3 regions of the Paenibacillus sp. FSL R5-0527 genome follow, and region 1 is predicted to be linked to each of the others. Evidence: riboswitches for the same ligand, from Rfam matches in the RefSeq annotation. Region 1 holds a riboswitch; each other region holds the start of a gene.
The links. A riboswitch is a leader RNA that binds a small molecule or an ion and turns the genes downstream of it on or off. The one in region 1 is predicted to bind thiamine pyrophosphate.
Positions count from the first base shown of each region.

Region 2: it holds a riboswitch for thiamine pyrophosphate, as region 1 does, so the genes downstream of both, NYE69_RS28685 (ECF transporter S component) here and NYE69_RS06400 (ABC transporter substrate-binding protein) in region 1, are expected to answer to the same signal.
Region 3: it holds a riboswitch for thiamine pyrophosphate, as region 1 does, so the genes downstream of both, tenA (thiaminase II) here and NYE69_RS06400 (ABC transporter substrate-binding protein) in region 1, are expected to answer to the same signal.

Region 1 covers NZ_JBBOYI010000001.1:1,462,653-1,464,850, reverse strand. The annotation lists gene NYE69_RS06410 (GGDEF domain-containing protein) at 1-271, opposite strand, end outside; gene NYE69_RS06405 (cold-shock protein) at 454-666, opposite strand; TPP riboswitch at 997-1,107, shown strand; gene NYE69_RS06400 (ABC transporter substrate-binding protein) at 1,260-2,198, shown strand, end outside.
Region 2 covers NZ_JBBOYI010000001.1:6,376,706-6,378,903, reverse strand. The annotation lists gene asd (archaetidylserine decarboxylase) at 272-1,078, opposite strand; TPP riboswitch at 1,236-1,347, shown strand; gene NYE69_RS28685 (ECF transporter S component) at 1,450-2,055, shown strand; gene NYE69_RS28680 (ABC transporter ATP-binding protein) at 2,058-2,198, shown strand, end outside.
Region 3 covers NZ_JBBOYI010000001.1:5,108,458-5,110,655, reverse strand. The annotation lists gene NYE69_RS22580 (alpha-mannosidase) at 1-487, shown strand, start outside; TPP riboswitch at 573-676, shown strand; gene tenA (thiaminase II) at 858-1,565, shown strand; gene thiM (hydroxyethylthiazole kinase) at 1,585-2,198, shown strand, end outside.

The DNA of each region.
Region 1 (2,198 bases):
GATAGGTACAGGACAAGACCAGCAGCGACGGAATCCCGGACGCCCGGTATTGGCTGTAGGCGATAAAGGCGGTAAGCAGATCCCCGAAGATCAGCCAGGCGATGGCGGCGGCAAAAAAAAGCTCCAGCCCGGGCGAATTTCTCAAACCGAGCGGAATCGCCGCCATCGACATGGCCACGATCAAAATGGCCAGAAAAACCGCGAATTTTCTTTGCTTGCTTCCGGAGGGAATGTCGAAAACCTGCGATGCCACCTTGTAATTTCCATGCATAGGCGGGCAAATTCCCCCCTTCTGGTTGTTTTTCGTGTAGTACCTCCAACATAGTGGATTTTAAATGGAGATGCAATCTTTTTCTCCCGGCTGCCGCAAAACGGCAAACAGCCGCATTCGCTTTGGGGCGAACACGGCTGTTTGGGGGCAAGCAACGGTATTTATACAAAAATCGGATTAGCCTAGGAAGACGTTCTGGGATCGAAGGTGGGATTTTTCAGTTGAGGCAGCATCCTCATCCCCTTCTCCATTTCCGAAGAGCATAAAGGACATACCGGCGTGTAGTCGAACGTAAAATTGTCCCGCATCCAGCCGTTGCAATCCTCGCTGGTGCATGACCAGACCGGGGTGTTCTCCTCGGGAATTTCCTCCAACGGTTTTTTACGGTAGCTCATCATTTTCCTCCTCAAAATGGATGTTGGTCAACCAATTCGGCAAGCAGCCAAACGCCGCTTGTATGAGCTGAATAAAAACGGCTCCTGGCGCTATTGGGGCACACCAAGAGCGTTGAGCCTATCAAAAAAAATCACACATTGAAAAAAGTTCCATCCGCAAAAGCGGCACCCTTTCAATACGTGAAATATCACGTTTTCAAACCATCTATTGGTTCAATTATAACGGTTTTCCAAATAGAAAGCAAATCTCCTGATATTTCAAACCTCCTCCCTTTGCCGGGCTGGACAGACGCGCCGGAGAAAATTATAATGACTATTGAACTCTGCAGTTGAATCGTTCAGGGGTGCTGGAATCGGCCGGCTGAGATTGTATCCCTCCAAGATACTGACCCTTAAACCTGATCTGGATAATGCCAGCGTAGGGAGCCGTCATGGATGGAATGATTTTGGATGTTTTAAATTCCGCCCGCCGATCAGCGTCCCGAATCCGGGACGCTTTTTTATTGTCCGGACCTTATGGCCATAAAGCTTTCGGGCGCCTTCAGGTTATAGATGAACACAACTAGCGGAAATTTAACGAAATGAAGGAGAGAATGGCTGTGAAAAGAAAAAAACGGACTTCCCTGGCGGCGGCCCTATCCTGCCTCCTGCTGGTCCTGGCCGGCTGCGGCGGCCAAGCCGCCGGCGGCAGCGAAGGCAATCCGGCCGCGGGTGCCGCCGCGGACAATGGAGGGGCCAAGGCGCCGCGCGACGTTAAGCTCGTGCTCGACTGGAGCCCCAACACGAACCATACCGGTTTATACGTCGCCAAAGAGCTGGGATATTTCAAGGAGGAAGGCCTGAACGTGGATATCGTGCTCCCCGGCTCCGGCGGCGCGGAAGCGATGGTCGCTTCCGGCGAGGCGCCGTTTGGCGTCAGCGTGCAGGAGAACGTCACGCAGAGCCGGACGCAAGGCGTTCCGCTCGTATCGATCGCGGCCGTCATTCAGCACAACACCTCCGGCTTCGCCGCTCCGGCCGGCAAAAACATCAAATCGCCGAAGGATTTTGAAGGCAAAACGTACGGCGGTTGGGGATCTCCGGTAGAAGAGGCCGTCATGAAGTCGATCATGGACCTGGAAGGCGCCGACGTCGGCAAAGTCAAATTCCTCAACATCGGGGATGCCGACTACTTCACCGCCGTGAAGCGCGACATCGACTTCGCCTGGATTTTCTACGCCTGGACCGGCATTGAAGCGGAGCTCCGGGGCGAGCCGCTCGATATGCTGTACGTCAAGGACTACTCCGATAAGCTCGACTATTACACGCCGGTTATCGTGACGAACGAGAAAACGATCGCAAACGATCCGGAGCTGGTCAAATCGTTTATGCGCGCCGTGTCCAAAGGATACAATTACGCCGCCGATCATCCGGACGAAGCCGCGCAAATTTTGCTGAAGGCGGTGCCTGAACTGGACCATGACCTGGTCGTCGCCAGCCAGAAGTGGCTTAGCCCGAAATACCGCGATGACGCGGCCCGCTGGGGCGAGCAG
Region 2 (2,198 bases), 4.9 Mb from region 1:
GTGTTTGTTCTGAGCTTGGTCCCCAAATAAGGACAAAAAGTTCCGCTATTTTGCGCAGGCGGTGGGGAAACCTCACAATAGCGGCATAACTCACATTGCTGCTCATATCAAACCCGACAAGTTGCGTATTTATTCTAACGGCCGCCACAACCGTTAGATTTCCGGTGACGCGGGTACCCGCTTGAAATGCCACGCCGGTTTGTCCAATCCCCAGCCTTATTCCCATCTCTCTCCCGTATGGTTCAGCCATTCATGAAGCGGCAAGACGCCGTCAGGCGTTTAAGCAGCGCGACGGAGACGTAAAGCGGCCGAGCAACTCGCCCATTCGCACCTTCTGTCCGGCCTCTAGTCCGGGCAACGGCTGAAAACTCCCGCTTTCGGTCAGCAGCACCACGGTGGAGCCGAATTCGAAATAGGCGAGATCGTCTCCCTGGTTCCAGCTTTTCGCCCGTTCGTCGGTATATTTGATGCTGCTGACGTTCATCGCCCCGACTTTGACGAGCGCCACCTCTCCATGCTCATGGGAAATATACGTAATCAGCCGCTCGTTCCGGCATAACACCTTTTTCATATGGCGCATGCCGAAGTCGTTAACCGGATATACCCGGCCTTCGATATGCTCGCTTTCCAGCTTTTTGCCGGTGACGGGGGCATGGATGCGATGGTAATCGGTCGGGCTCAAATATAACACAAAAGCATAGCCATGCTTATACGATTCGATGCGCGGGGAACGGTTGAGCAGTTCCTCAACGGAGTAATCCTGGCCTTTCACGTTTAGAATCGTGCCGGAGCGGATTTCCCCCATAAACGTAATCAGCGCGTCCACGGGGCTGACCATGCCGCCCTGCTCCGCATGAACCGGACGCATGCCCGGCTTTAATTTGCGGGTGAAAAATTCGTTGAGCGTCCGGTATTCCCGCAGTTCTTTTTCCGCTTCATGCAGTGGAATTGCGTACGATTTTGCGAACAAAGGGATCATCAGCCGGCTGATTTCCGAATGGGAAAACTTTCCCATCAGCCTGCAAACCGATTTGCGGGAGGACAATTCCGTCATCCACTTCATCCATGCTGCCGCCAAGAAAGCAACCTCCTACTCTTGATGTGCCACTTCCGCTTATCTTGACACAGAACGGGGACGAAATCAATATGAGAGCGGTTTCTCCTGCGCATTGAAACTTGAATGTTTAAAATTTGTTCTTGATGCTTGAAAACGGTTGGTGTATGTTAAAGACAATCGCATACGATACGGGGGCTTGAGTGAATCAGGCTGAGATGGCAGCATATTCCGCTGCGGACCGTTAATCTGATCTGGATAATGCCAGCGTAGAGAATCGAATGTCCGGGATATACCCTGCGTCCATACCCGTGACCTGAGCGCCGCCTGAGCTTATTCTGGCGGTTTTTTGTCGTTTGCGAAAAAAATATATTTTTTGAAAAGGGGAGAAAAACATGCAAGAAGCAGCAACAAAACAAAGCGGCCGCGGGCTGAAGCTGAGCGATCTGCTGGTGACCGTGCTCGTGTCGGTCGTGCTTGGCGTAGTTTATCATTTCTGGAGCTCGGTGTATAACTTGTTCTCGCCGCTGTTTCCGCAGGCCGATGAAATCGTCTACGGAATGTGGTTTCTGGCTCCGACGCTCGTATTTTTGCTGATCCGCAAGCCGGGGGTGGCGCTGATCGCGGAAGTGGCCGCGGCTCATGTGGAAATTTTGTTCGGCAGCGAATGGGGCGTTCAGCTTGTGCTGTACAGTGTGCTGCAAGGCTTGGGGGCGGAGCTCGTATTCGCGGCTTTCCGGTACCGCAAATTTTCCGGTTCCATCGCCGCTTTGGCCGGCATCGGGGCCGCGGTCGGCTCCATCATTCCGGATATTTATTACGGATACGTGCAGGACTATGAAACCTGGCTGCTGATCGCCAAATACGCAATGCGGGCCGTCAGCTCCGCGCTGATCGCCGGTTACTTCGCTTACGGGCTGGCCAAAGCCGTGGAGGCCACGGGCGTGACCACCCTGCTGCGCCCCGTCGATCCCAAAGATTATGCGGCGCTGGATGATTAACCATGGAAACGGCCGTTGAAGTTTGCGATCTTAGGCTGAAATTTCCGGGGGAGACGCGGTTTGTGTTTAAGGATTTGAGCTTTCGGGCTTTTCGCGGGGAAAAAGTGCTCCTGCTCGGCCCTAGCGGGAGCGGGAAATCCACG
Region 3 (2,198 bases), 3.6 Mb from region 1:
CTGCAAATACGGGCATGACATTAAAGACAATGTGATCAGGCTGTCGCTGCTGAAATCGGCGACCTACCCCGATCCGGAGGCTGATCGCGGGGAGCATACGTTCACGTATGCGCTGTATCCGCATGAGGGGCATTGGTCCGAAGGCGAAACCGTACAGGCCGCCGCGCTCCTGAATCAGCCGGTGTACGCTACGCGCGGTCAGGCGGCGGCATCCAATTTCTCCTTGCTGCGGGCCGTGCGCGTCAGCGGCAGCGGCGAAGCAGCGATCGACGCGGTCAAAAAAGCGGAGGACGGCGACGCTCTGATCGTCCGCTTCCACGAGTATAAAGGCGGCCGGGGGACGGTTCGCCTGGAGAGCGATCTCACTTTTGTCTCCTGGCAGGAAACCGACCTGATGGAACGCCCTGCCGGCGAACTCAATCGGGGTCCTGCCGAACTGCAGATTTCGCCGTATGAGATCAAAACGGTCCGGCTCGAGTTCCGCTAAGGCGGCGGGGGTGCCCGGCAAGCATTCAACGCGGATTGACACTCCAGGAAGATCCAGGTAAAGTAGTGATAGTGAATCGAATAGGAAATTCCACTAGGGGCGCCGTATTCGGCTGAGACAAGAGCGTATCTTGGACCCTTTGAACCTGATCTAGTTCGTACTAGCGTAGGAAAGTGGAGCCGGTATCGCGCCGTCCGCACGTTATCGCAAGTATCATGCGACAGGTTTTGCGCGTTCAAGCCGCTCCCTCTACGGGGCGGCTTTTTTGCTGTCTTGTAAGCGGCCCGCCTCTCACCCGCCCCTAAGCCCCCACGCCCCTACGGATGGATGCTCCTGTATCGCAGTTCACATTTTATCGGAGGTGGAGACGATGAGTTTTACGCAAATGCTGCGCCAGCGGGCGGACGAGGTTTTTGAAGCGATTTTTGAGCATCCTTTTGTGCGGGGAATCGCCGACGGCAATCTGCAGAAAGAGCAATTGATTCATTACGTCAAACAGGATTACGAGTATTTGAACGCGTACATGCGGATCTACGGGATCGCCATATCGAAGTGCGAAAGCCGCGGCGATATCGCCCTGTTCAACGAGCAGATCTCTTTTATTTTGAACAGTGAAATCCATCCGCACCAAAATTTTTGCGCTGTCGCAGGGGTCCGTTTTGAAGATCTGCAGGGTTTCCCCTTGGCGCTGTCCGCGCATCATTACATCCGCCACATGCTGACGGTGGCGCATGAAGGCAGTTTGGGCGAAATCTTGGCCGTGCTGCTGCCCTGCCCCTGGACGTATCTGGAAATCGGCCGCAAGCTGCTGGCGGAAGTGAGGCCGGTGCCGGAACATCCTTTTCACGATTGGATCCAGTTTTACGGCAGCCGGGTGACGGACGTGACGCAGCGGTTCCGGGACGTTCTCGACCAATGGGCGGAAACCGCGGCGGAAGCGGAACGGCGGAGGATGGAGGAGCATTTCATGCAAAGCTGCCAGCTGGAGTACCTGTTCTGGGACATGGCCTACAAGCTGGAGGAATGGCCGGTTCAAACGGGCCGGCGGAGCGATGACCCGTTGTCGCGGGCGCATTAACGAAGGGGGCGAACTACAAATGAGCATATTGGAAAAAGAATTATCCGCTTTGCTTACAAAAGTGCAGAACGCGAAACCGCTCGTGCACAATATGACCAACGTCGTCGTAACCAATTTTACGGCCAACGGCCTGTACGCGCTTGGCGCATCCCCGGTGATGGCTTACGCGCCGGAGGAAGCCGCCGATATGGCCAAGATCGCCGGCGCCCTCGTGCTGAACCTGGGAACGCTGTCCGCCGCCCAGGTCGAGGCGATGATCATCGCCGGGTCGTCGGCGAACGCCCATGGAGTTCCGGTGCTGCTGGACCCGGTCGGGGCGGGAGCGACGCGCTTCCGCACGGAATCGGCGCTGCGCATCCTGCGCGAGGTCAAAGTGTCGCTACTAAGGGGGAACGCGGCGGAAATCGCCCACCTGCTCGGGGAAAGCCGCGACATCAAGGGCGTGGACGCCGGGGAGAGCAGCGGCGGGGATCAGGCGGAGCTGGCCGTGCGGGCGGCGCGGAAGCTAAACACCGTCGTTGCCGTCACCGGACGCGAGGACGTGATCACCGACGGGAAGCTGTGCCGGGCCGTCAGCGGCGGGGACGCGCTGTTGACGCAGGTGACCGGCACGGGCTGCCTGCTCACGTCGGT